Regions from separate parts of the Viridibacillus sp. NPDC093762 genome, predicted to be linked through region 2. Evidence: riboswitches for the same ligand, from Rfam matches in the RefSeq annotation. Region 2 holds a riboswitch; each other region holds the start of a gene.

Region 1 (4,218 bases), on a different contig from region 2:
GCAATTGAAGAGAGCCATTTTCTTCTCCAGCGTAAAGTAATTGCCAGCTAATAACGCTACCATCTGGTCGTTTTCTGTACATTGGTACTGGCCCATTTACTGATAGACCGTGCTTTTTTAAACTTCTTGCTACCTCTTCAATATCCGTTGTGCGAGCTGCAAATCTTACGAAACCTTCTTTGAATTTATTATTTACTACTGTTTCAATAAGGCTGTGATGTAAATGTTTTGCTCCTGCTACTAGCTCTCTGTCGTATGTACCAAGGTACTCTATATAACTTAAATCAAAGTAGCTAAGTGCATTGTACGTTCCGCGCCCTTCATGAACGCCACCATCAACAACGTGGATTCCTTGGTTTTGTAATGATTTTATTACTCCTTTTGGTTCATCTACAAAATGTACTAAGTGATCAAAAGATAATGTCATGTTCAAGTCCCCCTTATTTAAATAAATAATGTGAAACGATTTTCACAAATGCTTTCTCTATTGTTAATAACGCTCTTTCATCAAAATCGAATTTCGGATGATGATGTGCAAAATGAGTGCGTTCGTCGTCATTTCGTGAACCTGCTTTAAAATAAGTACCTGGTTTTTCATTTAAAAAATATGCAAAATCCTCTCCACCCATTGACGGTTCAAATTCAATCACCGATTCAGCACCAAATTCCCTTTCAAATAAACCTTTCACAAGAGCAGTCTCAGCCGGATGATTGTATAGAGCTGGATAGCCGTGTAAATAATCGATTTCATATGTGGCATGTGCTGATTTCGTTATGCCTTTGACGATTGAGTAGATTTCTTCTTTTACCTTATTGCGAACTTCATCCGTCATTGTGCGAACCGTTCCTTCAATAATTGCCGAATCAGCAATAATATTGAAAGCACTTCCTGCATGGAATACACCAACTGTCACTACCGCTGCATCAAATGGATTTAAGCGACGACTGACAATTTTCTGCAACGCTCCAACGATTTCACTACCCACAACAATTGAGTCAATGGATTGTTGTGGTTTCGCACCATGGCCACCTAGTCCTTGAATTTTAATCGTGAATTTATCAACTGCAGCCATTTTAAAACCATCCCCAACAGATACCTTTCCAACTGATGCACCTGCGTCTAAATGCGCACCAAATACATAATCGACATCTTTTAATATATCTTCAGCAATCATAAATTTCGCACCACCAGGAGGTTTTTCCTCCGCATGTTGGAAGATAAAAATGATGTTACCGTGTAGATGCTCTCTGTAATGGCTTAGTGTTTTCGCTGTCGCAAGTAATGCGGTCGTATGTCCATCATGACCACATGCATGCATGACACCATCTTTTTGAGATTTATATGCAACTTCTTTTAAATCTGTAATAGGTAATGCATCAAAATCGGCTCTCAAAGCGATTGTTTGACCAGCTTGATCTCCTTTCAAAATACCAATTAAACCATTTCCGCCTATCCCTTTTTTCACCTCTAAACCGAAGCTCTCAAGTTTTTCTGCAATAAATTTTGCAGTTTCATATTCTTCAAAAGATAACTCGGGATGCTCATGTAAATATCTCCTCCACCCAACAATTTCACCAAAACCTTGATCTATTTCTTCATAAATTGTAGTTAAAAGTTGTTTTTGCGTTATCGCACTCATTCAATACTCCTCCTTCAATTTATACTTTTAATTCAAATCGGTTTACTTTGAATTTGAGATAAATTTTTTTCTTAGGAAACTTTTCATTATATGCTCTGCAAATTTATTTCATGATAATAAAAAAGTCGATTTCTCTAAATGAAATAGAGAAATCGACTTGGTATGTAAGTCTCTCCTCATCTATCAAGTTTTTAATCAACTTGCTGGAAGTAGCACCTTGCTTTAATAGCGGTTGCTGAGATATCACAGGGCCAGTCCCTCCATCTCTCTCGATAAGAAAACCTATTGAATTAGTAGTAATTAAAATCATGTTACGCCAATCCATTGAAAATTGCAATAAATTTCCTGCAATTCTCTAAATCAATATGGCGCTTTCTGATAAAAATAATTTGGCGTTTTACGTTCATTGTCATATGGTTTATGGAATATATGCGTTGTAGCCGGTGATAATGGTGGAATAAGCCATGTCCAATTCCCCGTTACTTCACGCCCTGCAATTTGTTCATTGGATTCGAAGCGTTTGAATTGTTGTGCTGCTGTATGGTGATCAACAATGCTCACTTCATCTTCTTTATACGAGTATAAAACTGCCGCATTTAATTCAACTAATGCACGATCTTTCCATAAGGAAGAATTTGAAGCTGTATTTAAACCCATTTTTTCTGCGATTGTCGGTAACATATTATATCGATAGTCATCAGCTAAATTACGTGCACCAATTTCCGTACCCATATACCAACCATTAAAAGGAGCTGCTGCATATGTAATACCACCAACTTCTAATTTCATATTCGAAATCATCGGTACAGCATACCATTTCAAACCAAGGTCCTTAAACCATTCAAACTCAGGGTGTCGGATGGGGACTTCTAATATATACTCAGCTGGAATATCGAATAATTGCGGTTCTCTTTCTCCAACTTGAATAACTAGTGGCAAAATATCAAATCGACCACCTTGTCCTTGCCAGCCAAGTTGCTCACATTTCTTCGTAAACTCCACCGAATCTGGATCTCCCACAATGCCATCTGGCTTTTCATACCCAGCATAGCGGACTAATTGATGATTCCAAACACGTACATTACGTTGAGAGAAAATTGTAATGGTCGGGCGGATACGACCACCGTTTGTAGCGAAAGCAATATGCTCTAGAAGTCCTTGAAAAATATCTTGCTCACTTGTTAGTTCCCGCTTATCAAGCACTTGCAACGTTTGCCAAAACAAACGTCCAATACATTTATTGCTATTACGCCAACCTACTTGTGCCCCAAATTTCAGTTCATCTATTGTATGTTCATAAAATCCATTCTCTTGGATATCATGCTCTACTTCAGCTAAGCGTCTTACTAATTCCTCTTCAGATCGCTCTATTTCTGAATAATACAATTTTATAAAATCAATAGCCTCATTCAACATCGCCACAGTTCCTCCTGTCACCACTCGACTTCCTAACTACCATCATAGAAGAATTGATTTCCATTAGACAAGGCATAAGACTTAAATAATGTGGTGATTTTGTGGCAACTGTCAATTTTGGCATAAACTGATATTATTTATATTGTTATAAATTAACAGCTTATCCAAATATTTTATTATAGGTACTAAAAACCCTAACTTCTATAGAAGTTAGGGTTTTTAACAGTAGTTTACAGTGAATATTTTCATTTAGCAGTAAGAGCTAATTGGTGAATTTTCCCTGATTTATTTTCTTTATAATAAAGCACTTTACTTTTTACATACAAGTCTACGACATGGGTAGATTTTATTTTAGTTTTATTTTGACCATTTAGCTTCACTTTATATAAATAACCACTATCGGAATAATTACTATAGTAAATCCATTGGCCATATACGGCTAAGAAAGGTACTTTGTCGTTGACAACTTTTAATTGCTTATTACTTTTTTTATCCATCTTAAATAATTGATCATTTTTATTATTTGAAAAATAATATGTTCCACTTTTTTCAATCACGTTCCCCATATTGTGGAAATATCCGTATTTTTCACTATTTGCGTTTGGAAACTCTTTTTCTTTCCAGCTATGATCTTTTTTCAATTGTGCATCACATAGTAAAAAATAATGATAGTTAACAACTCCAGTTTTGTTTGGAATTGGATCATCCCAAGTCGTATCGATATGATAGTACTCACCATTAATCTTCACCATGTTCCAAGAGTGGCTCACGCCTTTACTACTTCCCGTAACAACTATCGTTTCCACTCCTACTTTATTTAAAAGTAGTTGCATTGACTTTGAATACCCATCACAAACGGCAACTTTATTCACTAAAGCACCATAAACTTCATAAGAATCTCGGGAAACCTTATCTTTTCCTTGGTTTTTGTAATCATATTTTACCGATAAAACTAGATAATCATGAATAGCCCTTATCTTTTCTATATCACTCATATTTTTTTTTATTTTTGCATTTATAATACGCTTTACTTCAGCATCAATTTTGTTCTTCTTTTTAAGAATACTTTGTTTACTGCCATCATATTTAAATTTGATTGTTCCAGTTGAGAATGTAGTTGCTCCATTATAATAAAAAATTTCCGGATGATCCTCAACTACCT
Region 2 (4,218 bases):
ATGATGTAAAAACTCTGAATTTCGAATACCAGTTAGTGGCATGATTCCTATGAAAATAGGGGTTTCTAAATGTTTCGTAGCTTCATATATCTCTATTATTTTTTCCTTCGTATATACAGGCTGTGTGATGAAATAATCTGCTCCACACTCAATTTTCTTTTCTAATCTTTTTACAGCTCTATCAAGTACTCGTACATTAGGATTAAATGCAGCTGCAATAGAGAAATTTGCCTTTTTACGTAAAGGTTTACCTGAAAATGATATTCCTTCATTCAACTGTTTGATTAATTGAAGTAACTCTAAACTTGAGACATCATAAACGCTAGTTGCACCTGGGAAATCACCCACTTTTGTAGGGTCTCCAGTAACCGCTAAAATCTCATTAATACCTAGTGCATCTAGACCCATTAAATGCGATTGTAAGCCGATGAGATTGCGATCACGACAAGTAATATGAGCAAGGGACCGAATATTATTTTGCGTTTTCAAAATTGAGCCCATTGCCATGTTACTAATACGAGGGGATGCCAATGAATTATCAGCCATAGTAACAGCATCAACACCTGTTGCGTTGAGTATTTGCGCACCTTCTATAAAGGCAGTCGTATCAAGATGGCGGGGTGTATCAAGCTCTACAATTATTGTACGTTCTCTTTTCGCCTTTTCGTGAAGTGGCTCATGATGATCAGGAGTCGCTTCTTTAATCTCGATTGCTTTTTTCTTCTTTACAATTTTATTTTCAATTGGGGGTAGATCAGCAATACGTTTTTTCACTGCTTCTATATGCTTCGGTGTCGTCCCACAACATCCACCAATTAAGCGAACACCTTGGTCACGTAGTAAAACACCAGCACGACCAAAATAATCAGCTTCTGATTCGTAAACAATTTTGCCATCTTCTACATCTAGCAAACTAGCATTTGGATATGCAGATAAGAATGCTTTGGATGGTAATTCAACATCTTCAAACGCTTGGATTGTATGATGGGGGCCTAATCGGCAGTTTACTCCGACAATATCTGCACCCAAAGCTTCTAATTGGTGCAGTGCATCATTTAACAATAAGCCATTTTGTAAAATACCTGGTTCATGCATTGATACTTGTGAGATGATAGGTACATCAGTTAATTTTCTCAAATGTTTCACTACAGATGAAAGTTCCTCAAAATCATAGTACGTCTCTAGTAATAAACCATCAGGATTACCAGCTAATAGATACCCCGCCTGCTCTTCTAATGCAGCAATAATCTCATCTAGTGTTGCTTCACTTTTACGAATACCGCGAATACCACCAATTGTTCCTAAGACAAACTGGCCACCTGGTGCTGCAGCACGTTTTGCAATGGCGATTGCAGATTCATTAAACTCCTTTACTGAGCTTTCTAAACCATAACGTTCTAATTTAATGGCATTCGCTGTATACGTATTAGTCTGAATAATGTCAGCGCCTGCTTTAATATATTGTTGATGTATATTTTCAATCACTTCAGGCTTGGTAATATTTAATTCCTCATAACAATAGTCAATTCCGTATGAATATAATAAAGTGCCCATCGCACCGTCAGCTGTTAACACTTGTGTATGCAATTTTTCAAGTAATCCCATTAAAATCCCTTCCTTTCTACATAAAAAAAGCCTTCTTATGGATAAGAAGGCTTGACGATTACGCTGTTCGCTCCTTCTTATCTTTTCGGACAATCTGTAAATCCGCTGGAGTTAGCACCTGACCAGTTGGCTGGTTGCTGAAGCTTCAAAGGGCCAGTCCCTCAGCTTCTCTTGATAAGAAATATTTATTTAATTGTTTGAATAATTAAAAGAATCATAACCCTAGAAAAGAATATCGTCAAGGGTATTTTTGCAATTGTAGAAAAACTCTGTATTATAAGAGTATTTTAACTACAAAACAAAAAAGAGGATTTTTGGCGATTACGTATTAAAACATCAATCTTTCTTTCATGACTGTTTATTTGCAAAAATGTTATTGGCTAACGTCTTATCATAACGCATTGTTTCAACCCATTCACCTTGAATAATTAGTCGCTTAGAACCATCATAATTACATGTAACAAGCGTTATCATTTTTTCATTTGAATCATTTATCACATCAACTTGCTCCGGTTGTACAATATGCATTTTATTAATTTTATATTCATAGATTTTTTTAAAATCAGTCACATAAACTTGCATACCTTCCTCTGCATTAGTAAGAGGACTAAAGAGTGCCTTTCCATTATTCATATTATGACCTGCTAAGGCATAATTAGCTTTTCCCATCTTTTGTTCAGGTTTCATCGTACCAGCACCAATGGCTAAGTTTGTATTCGATACACCATATAAAATAGGTAATCGCATATTCACTTGAGGTACACTAATAGCGCCTATGGCATTTAGTTTCTTTTGATTGAATTGTGCCTTTACAACATCTTTGATATTTAAATCATCCACTTGCTGAAAATCAAATGATGCATCTTGATTCTTCATCGCCAATGCTATGTCTTGTTGCTCAATCGTTGCCTTCGACATATTAGAAATGAAATACCCCATGATTGGTTGATAGAAAATAAATACTAAACCAATTACTAACAAGAGGATGCCTAAAATCAAACTTCCCTTTTTCCGCATGTTACCCACCTTCTTTTTACTCATTCATTTTATAGTAACAATTCATTTAGCATTTTCAAGCAGTTTGACATACCGTTAATATATATCCTAAAAGAAAGAGCTAAAGAAATGGGTATCTCCTCAGCTCTTTTCTATCTACCTTGATAATTTCGCTAGAATTGATTCTGCTGTTTCTTTCCCGTTCTTAATACAAGGACCAATACCTACACCGTAATAAGAACAACCTGCAAGTAATACATTTTCATATGAAGAAGCCAGTTTAGTTGATAAAGCTTCTACTGTTTTTGCATGACCAAGATGGTAAACAGGCATTAAATCATTCCATTTTGTCACGTCAACAACAGTTGGCTCTGCTTCTATATTCAAGCTTTTTGCAATATCATCTAATGCAATTTCAGTTAATTCTTCTTTACTTAAATGCTTCATATTCTCAAAATCCGGGTTTGAATTTTTATAAAATAAACGCACAAGCAATTTGTCATCTTTTGAAGTATGGCTCCACTTACGACTTGTCCATGTACAAGCATTACATTTGACGTCACTGTTTTCAGACACAATAAAACCTGTACCGTCTGCAGGTAATTGACTGTCAGGAATGTCAAATCCTAAATAAATCGTGATTAGTGAGGCGTTGCTAAATTCATTGAAGTCCTCATCCAAATTGGGATCTTTTAATAGTTTTTTAGTTACATCATGTGGTGTTGTTAACACGATAAAATCAGCTTCAATTGCTTCATGATTATCAAACATCAGTTTATATTTGTCGTCTCTTTTTTCAATATGACTTGTTGAAACGCCTTTTAGTATTGTAATGTCTGCTAGCTTCTCCTCAAAACGATTAAATAAAGAAGATAATCCATTTTTAAAGGATATGAATTTTTTATTTGCTGCTTTTTGAAATTCTTCTTTATGTGCGCCAAACCCTTTAATAATACTTCCGTACTGCTCTTTATAATCGAGTAAATACGGTAATGTTGAAGCCATTGTTAGCGTATCTAATTTCCCTGAATATACCCCTGATAACACTGGAGCAATTTGCTTTTCAACAAGCTCTTTTCCTAAAAAATACTCTAAGAAAGAACCGATAGAGCTATCCTTAGTAAAATGTTCATTAGGTAATTCTAAATCCTTCAACGCCGCTTTTTTTCCTGCTGCCGAAACTAATGTGCTACTTTCAAGGGACTCTACGCTTGTAGGAATGCCAAAAACGCTGTCTACTGGAATCGCGTGCAATGTATTATTTGTGTAAATATACGAAATTCCTGTACCATTATATACAAGGTCTTTTTGTAATCCTAAGTCTTCTACTAAAGGCATAACACTTGAATGACGTGCAACAATCGAATCTGCACCTGTCTCCAAAATAAAGCCATCATTTTCTACAGAGTGCATTTTACCGCCTAAATAGTCATTTTTTTCTATCAATACTAAATTTATATCTAAGCCTTTTCCCTCTTTTTCCTTTTGTAAATAATGCATAGTAGAAAGACCTGTTATACCGCCACCAACTACAACAACTGTTTTCAATATATTCACTCCTCAAAGCGGATTCTGTTTTATTTTAATTGATTGTTTGTAGTTCTAGTATAAACTTTC
Region 3 (4,218 bases), on a different contig from region 2:
GTAACTCAGTAAATTTCTTTTTCATTTATCTATTCTAAACAATCAAACTAGCTGAATTTTTCAGCTTATTGCATTTTACGAATGCTGTTTTTGAATTATTTTACAGCTAAAAACCTATATATTGTAGAAAAAACATGTCACAACTACTATAAATACTATATGAAAGGTGTAAAAATTTGATAATAGATACCATTCACTTTTGCTTTTATTAATTCATATTTTTTTCGATTTAGGTCTTTTTACCTTTTGTTTTTATTTGAATAATAGCCTTATATTGGTTGTGATAAAATAGGTACATGAGAGAAATTGCACGAATAATGCCGAAATTGATTAGGGGTGAGGTTATATGGATCAAGGTTATAGTCAAGCGACGGATCTTAGCCAACTTAATGATGCGTATTCAGTCCAACAATTAATAGATATTCAGCATGCATTAGACCAATCTATTATTGTTGCTATAACAGATAATAGAGGTATCATTACATTTGTAAATAATCATTTTTGTACCATTTCAAAATACAGTAAAGATGAGTTAATTGGGCAAGATCACCGTTTGTTGAACTCTGGTCATCATCCTAAAGCTTTTGTTAAAGAATTATGGCGTACAATTGGTAGCGGGAAAATATGGCGTGGTGATATTTGTAATCGTGCAAAAGATGGTAGTTTATATTGGGTGCAAACAACGATCATACCTTTTTTGAATGATAAAGGAAAACCTTACCAATATGTGTCAATTCGGACAGATGTAACAGAACAAAAAAATATCAAAAAACTAAAAATCTTTGCTTATCATGACGAATTGACGGGTTTATATAACCGTCGTATGTTGAATATATGTTTAGCAGACCTGTTCAAAAACGCACAAAAAGAAGGCTTTTCATTGTCACTCTTAATGATGGATATTGACCGTTTTAAAAGCATTAATGATGGATTAGGTAATTTAACAGGTGATTTATTTCTAATCGAAGTAGCGACTCGCTTGAAAAGATTAGGAATAGATGAAAAGTCACTATTTCGCTATAGTGGTGATAAATTTGCCATCATCATGAAGAATAATGAACATGCCATTTGGAAGGCACATCAAATAATGGCCAATTTTGAAGATAGTTTTTTGATTGAACAGTTTGAATTCTATTCTTCTATTAGTATCGGCATAAGCTCAAGTCTAGCTGATGCAAATACACCAGAGGACTTAATAAAATGTGCAAATGTCGCCTTGCTTGAAGCAAAAAAGAATAGAGCTAGCAATTACATACAATATGAAAATACGATGAATAGTACTCATAATCAATTCCTGCTGCTAGAAACAAAACTTCGTCATGCTATAAAGCAAGATGAAATTGAACTGTATTATCAACCGAAAATCGATTTAAAAACCAATCAATTAATCGGAATGGAAGGTTTAATTCGTTGGTATGATAAGGATTACGGCTTTATCTCTCCAGCTAAGTTTATCCCTTTTGCAGAAGAGTGCGGATTGATTAGTTCTATTGGTGAATGGACATTGAAAAGGGCTTGTAAACAAATGAAGAAGTGGCTTGATGAATATGGGTTGGATATTCGTATTTCAGTTAATATTTCGCCTATTCATTTGAAAGAAAGGAATTTTGTGAACAATTTACGTGCAGTATTACAGGATACAGGTTTACCCGCTAAAAATTTAGAGTTAGAAATTACCGAAATGAGCTTAATGCATCAAACAGAGGAATTGATTGCAACGTTTAATCAACTAAAAGCTCTGGGAGTAATCATCGCGATTGATGACTTTGGAACAGGTTATTCCTCACTCAGCTACTTAAAGCAGTTTCCAATTGATGTATTGAAGATTGATCAATCGTTCATCCATGGTTTAAAAACAGGGCTCAGTAATGTCGCAATGGTGACCGCTATTATCAAATTAGCGCATGCATTGAGTATGCAAGTGGTTGCCGAAGGGGTAGAGACGGAAGATGAATTGTATATCGTCCGTGAAAACCTATGTGACTTTGCACAAGGATATTACTTTAGTAAGCCATTACCGACAGATGAATTTTCCGCAAAATTACATGAATTGTATTTATCTAGAATCTAGGGAAATGCCTTATATACTGAGAAAGCTATACAAAAAGGTCGCCCTATACACTGAGGTGACCTTTTTGTATGATTTTTATTCAAAATGGATTTTTAAGGTGTGAAAATAGTTCGCTCATTAAGTAATACAGACTACAACAATAAAGAATTTGTGATTGAAGATATTGATGGTAGGTGGATAGCATTTGGTATCAAAAAAGCTTAGAATCGCCTCTTACGCAATTTTTGTAGAATGAAAAGCTATCATAATAAATTATTAAAATCATACATTATAAAGAATTTTCTAAATTTTTTATTGACAATAGATTTCTAAAGTTGTAAATTAAGAATCAACAAAATAACTTTTTTCTTATCCAGAGAGGTGGAGGGACTGGCCCTGTGAAATCTCAGCAACGGACGATGTACCGTGCTAATTCCAGAAGCGTATGCTTGAAGATAAGAAGAGTGCATGGACGTATCGTCAACCTCTTCTTATCAAGAAGAGGTTTTTTTGTTCAAAAAATGATGAGGTGATGGATATGTCAACAGAATTAATCAATGCACTACAAACGTTAAAAGAAAAGAAATGGATCGATTTAACACATACCTTTGGAGTAGAAACACCACGTTTCAACGCATTTAAAGGGTTGGAAAAAACAACTCTATTTTCACATGATGATGGCTTTTTTGCTCAGAATTTTTCGTTTGCTGGACAATATGGAACACATTTAGATGCACCTATTCACTTTGTTCGTGATGCTCGTTATTTAGAAGAATTAGAGTTAAAAGAGCTTGCACTGCCGCTCGTTGTAATAGATCATTCAAAAGATGCAACAGAGAATCATGATTTCACGATTTCAGTTGAAGATATTTTGAATTTTGAGGTAGAACACGGTGAAATTGAGGCAGGTACATTTGTTGCACTTCGTACAGATTGGAGTAAACGTTGGCCTGATGTAGAAGCATTTAATAACTTTGATGCTGAGGGAAATCCGCATGCACCAGGATGGTCGGTAGATGCACTAAAATTCTTGTTTGAAGAGCGTCATATTAAAGCAGTAGGACATGAAACATTTGATACGGACTCTAGCATTTTATACCGTCAAAACAATGCATTACTAGGTGAACTATATGTATTGGAACAAGATACATATCAAGTAGAGTTGCTAACAAATTTAGACCAGCTACCCGCAAAAGGGGCTGTCATCTTTAACATCGTACCTAAACCTGAAAAGGCTTCAGGTTTCCCAGTTCGCTCATTTGCCATCCTACCTTAATTACTCATAGCAAATGAATAATAGGAACTGAGAGGTGAACTCTTTGGTTATTAGAATTGATGATTTATCAGGTGACGCAGTTAAGGTGTTTTTGGAGGAGCATCTTCAAGGTATGGCACTAAATTCTCCACCAGAAAGTATACATGCGTTAAATATCGAGGAATTGATAAAAATAGAGATTACTTTCTGGAGTGCATGGGAAGCAGGTACATTAGAAGGTTGCGGAGCACTAATAGAATTGGATGCACACCATGGTGAAATAAAATCCATGCGTACTTCTTCATAATATTTACGGAAAGGCGTATCCTTGATCATATCATTGAAGAGGCAATGTACCGCGGTTATAAGCGTCTAAGTTTAGAAACAGGTTCAATGGTGGCTTTTGTACCTGCTAGCTGAATTAGAAAAATGGTTTTCAATATTGTAAGCCATTTTCTAATTACATTGACGATCCGAATAGCGCTTTTATGAAATTAGAGTTATAAGTATATTAATTATTATTTTATTTACAAAAATATATAAAACGATAAGAGCATGTTTTGAAATGTAGATTATTCAAAACATGCTCTTTCTGTTTGTTCTACTATATTTTAGTTGGACAATACTTCTTACATGTTAAGAAAGCTTTGCAGAACAGCGAATAGCAGTAGCAATGGTTTTAATTTTTTGTTCTTTCGCTATTAATGCTTGTTGAGCTTCTTCTAATGTTACGAGCTCGAATCGGATTTTAGCACCTGTTTGTAACTGTGCAAGACTAGCTAGATCAGCTGTGATGACTTGAACCATTTTCGGATAACCCCCAGTTGTTTGGCGATCGGCCATTAAAATGATCGGTTTACCATTTGGTGGGATTTGAACTGTTCCAAACGTCACAGCCTCTGATAACAATTCG
Region 4 (4,218 bases), on a different contig from region 2:
CAACTTGTCGTAAAGCAAAAGCATGGTTAGACGAAAATGGGGTAAACTATACAGATAAGCACATTGTTGAAGAAACACCTTCTAAAGAGGAATTAAAACAGTATCTAGATGCTAGTGGTTTACCATTGAAGAAATTTTTTAATACTTCAGGTATGAAGTATAGAGAGTTGCAATTGAAAGATCGACTGGCTGATATGTCGGAAGATGCGCAATTAGAATTGCTTGCATCAGATGGTATGTTAATCAAGCGTCCAATCGTTACAGACGGTAAAAAAGTGACATTAGGATTTAAAGAATCAGACTTTGAACAGACATGGAAATAACACAGACATATGCTTGTTTTTACACTGGAAATATGTCAAACTTAAAGTGAAATTAATTACATATTTGGAGGGGTATTCATGAGCACACCAAAAGACTTACGCTATTCTGAAGAACATGAGTGGGTAAAAACTGAAGACGGAAAAGTACGTATCGGTATTACACATTTCGCACAATCAGAACTAGGTGATATCGTTTTCGTTGAACTTCCACAAGTAGGCGACGAATTAGTAGCAGACGAGCCGTTCGGCAGTGTTGAATCGGTAAAAACTGTATCTGAACTTTACGCTCCGATTTCTGGTAAAGTTGTTGAAATTAACGAAGAGCTAGAAGAAAGCCCAGAATTCGTTAACGAATCACCATACGAAAAAGCATGGATGGTTGTAGTAGAACCAGCAGATAACGCTCAAGTTGATGCATTATTAACTGCAGAACAATACGAAGCAATTATCGAAGAATAAGATCTAAAAACGCCGTGCATTTGCTCGGCGTTTTTTTAAACTTGGTAAACGGCAAAAAGTATTTGTTAGGAGGGTATATATGACTTTTAACAAGCTGATTATCGTGGAAGGGCGCCAAGATAAGTTGCGAATTGCGCCAATATTAGCAGAGAACATTCCGATAATATGTACGAATGGAACAGTTAGTGCGAGCCGATTAGAAGAAATCTTGGCACCATATGAGGACTGCGAAATGTATGCATTTTTTGATGCTGACTCATCGGGTGATAAGCTCCGTGCTCTTTTTAAAAGAGAGTTCCCAAATGCTCGTCATCTACACACCTCCTCTACTTATAAACAAGTAGAAGCTACTCCTAGAAGACATTTAGCTAGAATATTATTGGCGGCAAATTTTACAGTTCATAAAAAATATCTAATAGTATAGGAATGAAGAAGATGGAAGAATGGTCACGTGAACAATGGGAAGAAACTATGAAAACCACCTCGCTTTCGGCTTTTTATTTATACACACCATTATGTGGAACGTGTGCAGTTGCATCGAAAATGATGGAAGTAGTAGAGCATGTCGTAAGCCATATTCCTATTGGTAAAGCGAACTTAAATTATATACAAGACGTAGCATTTGATTATGAAATTGAAAGTGTCCCTTGTTTAATTATTTCAGAAAATGGTAAAATCCGCGATAAAATCTACGCATTTCAATCAGTACCTTATTTATTTGAAAAATTACAATTAAATGATTGACGTTAAAGTAATAGCGTGATAAAGTAGCAATCATAACTAATTAAATATTGTCGTTACTCTTATTTAGAGAGGTGGAGGGAAGTGCCCAATGAAGCCCGGCAACCGTCATATTTATATGGCACGGTGCCAAATCACACAAAGTATTTACTTTGGAAGATGAGAGAACGGTTTTACGTATATAGCTTTGCGTTGAACCCTTCTGTTAATCTGCAGAAGGGTTTTTTTAGTTTCTAAGAGATGCCAGTAGAAAGTGCATACTTTTTAGTTTTAAAATAAAGGTGGTATGACAGTGATTCAGTTAGAAAATGTTATGAAAAAATATAAAACCGCTAACGGAGAATTAACCGCTGTCAAAAATGTGAATTTATCTGTTGAAGACGGAGAAATATTCGGCATTATTGGATACAGCGGAGCGGGTAAAAGTACGCTCATTCGGTTATTAAATGGTTTGGAGCAACCGACAACCGGTAAAGTTGTTGTGAATGGTCAGGAAGTATCGTCGATTAAAGGAAGTGCGTTACGTAATGCGCGTCAAAAAATCAGTATGATCTTCCAACATTTCAATTTACTTTGGTCACGCACTGTAGAAGAAAATATAGCATTTCCATTAGAAATTGCAGGTTTATCTAAAGCGGAGAGTCAAAAGAAGGTATTAGAGCTTATTGAATTAGTTGGTTTAAAAGGAAGAGAGAAGGCATATCCTTCTCAATTATCAGGTGGTCAAAAGCAACGTGTAGGTATTGCTAGAGCACTGGCAAATAACCCAGAAGTATTGCTTTGTGATGAAGCTACTTCAGCACTTGATCCTGAAACAACGGATTCGATTTTAGATTTACTAGTCGATATCAATGAAAAATTAGGCTTAACTATTGTACTTATCACACATGAGATGCATGTCATTCGTAAAATTTGTCATCGCGTGGCGGTAATGGAAGCTGGACAAGTTGTTGAGAATGGTGATGTCCTAGATGTATTCCAATCACCACAAGCAGACGTTACAAAACGATTTGTTTCTCAAATTACAGATACGATTGAACGTAAAGAATCAATTGAACAAATTATTGAAAACTACCCATCAGGAACACTTGTAAAATTAATGTTTGTAGGCTCTTCAACTGGCCAGCCAGTTATTTCACATTTAAGTCGTGAACTTAATTTAGACGTGAATATTGTCCATGGTAATATTTCGCAAACGAAAAGTGGACCATATGGAACGCTGATTATACAGCTAGATGGCAATAATGATAATGTACAAAAAGCAGTCACATATATGAATGAACATGGAGTAAAAACGGAGGTGATCGAAAATGCTTAATGATCTCTTCCAGAATGTACAATGGGACAGAATGTGGGAAGCAACTATAGAGACACTGTATATGACAGGCGTTGCTACAATTTTCACATTTGTCATTGGTTTAGCTTTAGGTATTTTGCTGTTTTTGACAAGCCCTCAGCAATTATGGGCAAATAAATTAGTAAGTTGGTTAACAGGTTCGATCGTGAATATTTTCCGTTCGATTCCATTCATTATTTTAGTGATTCTATTAATACCATTTACGAAGCTATTATTAGGCTCAATTCGAGGTCCCAATGCCGCATTACCAGCATTAATCATTGGAGCAGCACCTTTTTATGCACGTATGGTTTTAATTGCGTTAAAAGAAATTGATAAAGGTGTCATTGAAGCGGCACGTTCGATGGGTGCCAAAACTTCTACGATTATCGGTAAAGTGTTAATCCCAGAATCATTACCCGCATTAGTTTCGGGTATTACTGTAACAGCTATTGCACTTGTTGGTTACACAGCTATGGCGGGTGTTATTGGGGCAGGCGGACTGGGGACATTAGCGTTTTTAGACGGTTTCCAAAGAAGTCAAAGCGATGTAACTTTTGTTGCAACAATCCTTATTTTAGTAGTGGTATTTGTTATTCAATTTGTCGGTGACCTTATTACGACGAAGATTGATAAAAGATAATTTAAGCTTATACGGGTAAAACCGATCACATATAACTAAACAGTAAAAAGGAGCGTTAAGAACATGAAGAAACTTGTAGCAGGAATCCTTACAGGAGTGTTAGCCCTAAGCTTAGCAGCTTGTGGTAAATCAGAAGAGGAATTAGTAATCGGTGCAGCTAATACTCCGCATGCTGAAATTTTAGAAAAAGCAGAGCCCTTACTAGAAAAAGAAGGTATCAAGCTTAAAATCGAAAGGTATCAAGATTATGTTTTACCGAACAAAGATCTTGAAAATGGCGATTTAGATGCAAACTACTTCCAACATATCCCTTATTTAGAGCTTCAGAAAAAGCAAAATGGATATGATTTTGTTAATGTTGGTGGAGTGCACATCGAGCCAATCGGTATCTATTCTAAAAAATATAAAAAACTCGAAGATCTTCCAGAAGGCGCAACAATTCTTCTAAGTAACTCAGTTTCAGACCATGGACGTATGTTATCACTACTTGAAGCGAAAGGTCTTATCACATTAAAAGAAGGTGTAGATAAAACTGCAGCCGAAATTAAGGATATCACTAAGAACCCAAAAAACTTAAAATTTGATGCAAACACTGCACCTGAAATGCTTGTACAAATGTATAAAAACGACGAAGGTGATGCAGTATTAATCAACTCTAACTTCGCTATTGACGCAGGTATAAGCCCAGGAAAAGACGCAATTGCATTAGAAGATAA

The links. Region 2 has a riboswitch for S-adenosylmethionine ahead of ACQKM9_RS15850 (bifunctional homocysteine S-methyltransferase/methylenetetrahydrofolate reductase). Riboswitches for the same ligand answer to the same signal wherever they lie in the genome.
Region 1: linked by a shared signal. The riboswitch ahead of ACQKM9_RS07685 (M20 metallopeptidase family protein) and the one ahead of ACQKM9_RS15850 (bifunctional homocysteine S-methyltransferase/methylenetetrahydrofolate reductase) in region 2 are both predicted to bind S-adenosylmethionine.
Region 3: linked by a shared signal. The riboswitch ahead of ACQKM9_RS04380 (cyclase family protein) and the one ahead of ACQKM9_RS15850 (bifunctional homocysteine S-methyltransferase/methylenetetrahydrofolate reductase) in region 2 are both predicted to bind S-adenosylmethionine.
Region 4: linked by a shared signal. The riboswitch ahead of ACQKM9_RS15555 (methionine ABC transporter ATP-binding protein) and the one ahead of ACQKM9_RS15850 (bifunctional homocysteine S-methyltransferase/methylenetetrahydrofolate reductase) in region 2 are both predicted to bind S-adenosylmethionine.

What each region holds. Positions count from the first base shown of each region.
Region 1 covers NZ_JBNNUK010000004.1:146,604-150,821, forward strand. The annotation lists gene ACQKM9_RS07680 (VOC family protein) at 1-427, opposite strand, end outside; gene ACQKM9_RS07685 (M20 metallopeptidase family protein) at 441-1,640, opposite strand; SAM riboswitch class I at 1,814-1,919, opposite strand; gene ACQKM9_RS07690 (nitric oxide synthase oxygenase) at 2,001-3,056, opposite strand; gene ACQKM9_RS07695 (DUF5050 domain-containing protein) at 3,302-4,218, opposite strand, start outside.
Region 2 covers NZ_JBNNUK010000014.1:25,644-29,861, forward strand. The annotation lists gene ACQKM9_RS15850 (bifunctional homocysteine S-methyltransferase/methylenetetrahydrofolate reductase) at 1-1,605, opposite strand, end outside; SAM riboswitch class I at 1,680-1,786, opposite strand; gene ACQKM9_RS15855 (class A sortase) at 1,954-2,646, opposite strand; gene ACQKM9_RS15860 (protoporphyrinogen oxidase) at 2,758-4,149, opposite strand.
Region 3 covers NZ_JBNNUK010000002.1:110,660-114,877, forward strand. The annotation lists gene ACQKM9_RS04370 (putative bifunctional diguanylate cyclase/phosphodiesterase) at 347-2,071, shown strand; partial or broken gene ACQKM9_RS04375 (VOC family protein) at 2,171-2,275, shown strand; SAM riboswitch class I at 2,417-2,512, shown strand; gene ACQKM9_RS04380 (cyclase family protein) at 2,589-3,326, shown strand; partial or broken gene ACQKM9_RS04385 (GNAT family N-acetyltransferase) at 3,370-3,811, shown strand; gene ACQKM9_RS04390 (biotin-dependent carboxyltransferase family protein) at 3,942-4,218, opposite strand, start outside.
Region 4 covers NZ_JBNNUK010000013.1:58,747-62,964, reverse strand. The annotation lists gene ACQKM9_RS15575 (arsenate reductase family protein) at 1-323, shown strand, start outside; gene gcvH (glycine cleavage system protein GcvH) at 402-782, shown strand; gene ACQKM9_RS15565 (hypothetical protein) at 862-1,206, shown strand; gene ACQKM9_RS15560 (thioredoxin family protein) at 1,218-1,526, shown strand; SAM riboswitch class I at 1,583-1,689, shown strand; gene ACQKM9_RS15555 (methionine ABC transporter ATP-binding protein) at 1,816-2,841, shown strand; gene ACQKM9_RS15550 (methionine ABC transporter permease) at 2,834-3,502, shown strand; gene ACQKM9_RS15545 (MetQ/NlpA family ABC transporter substrate-binding protein) at 3,566-4,218, shown strand, end outside.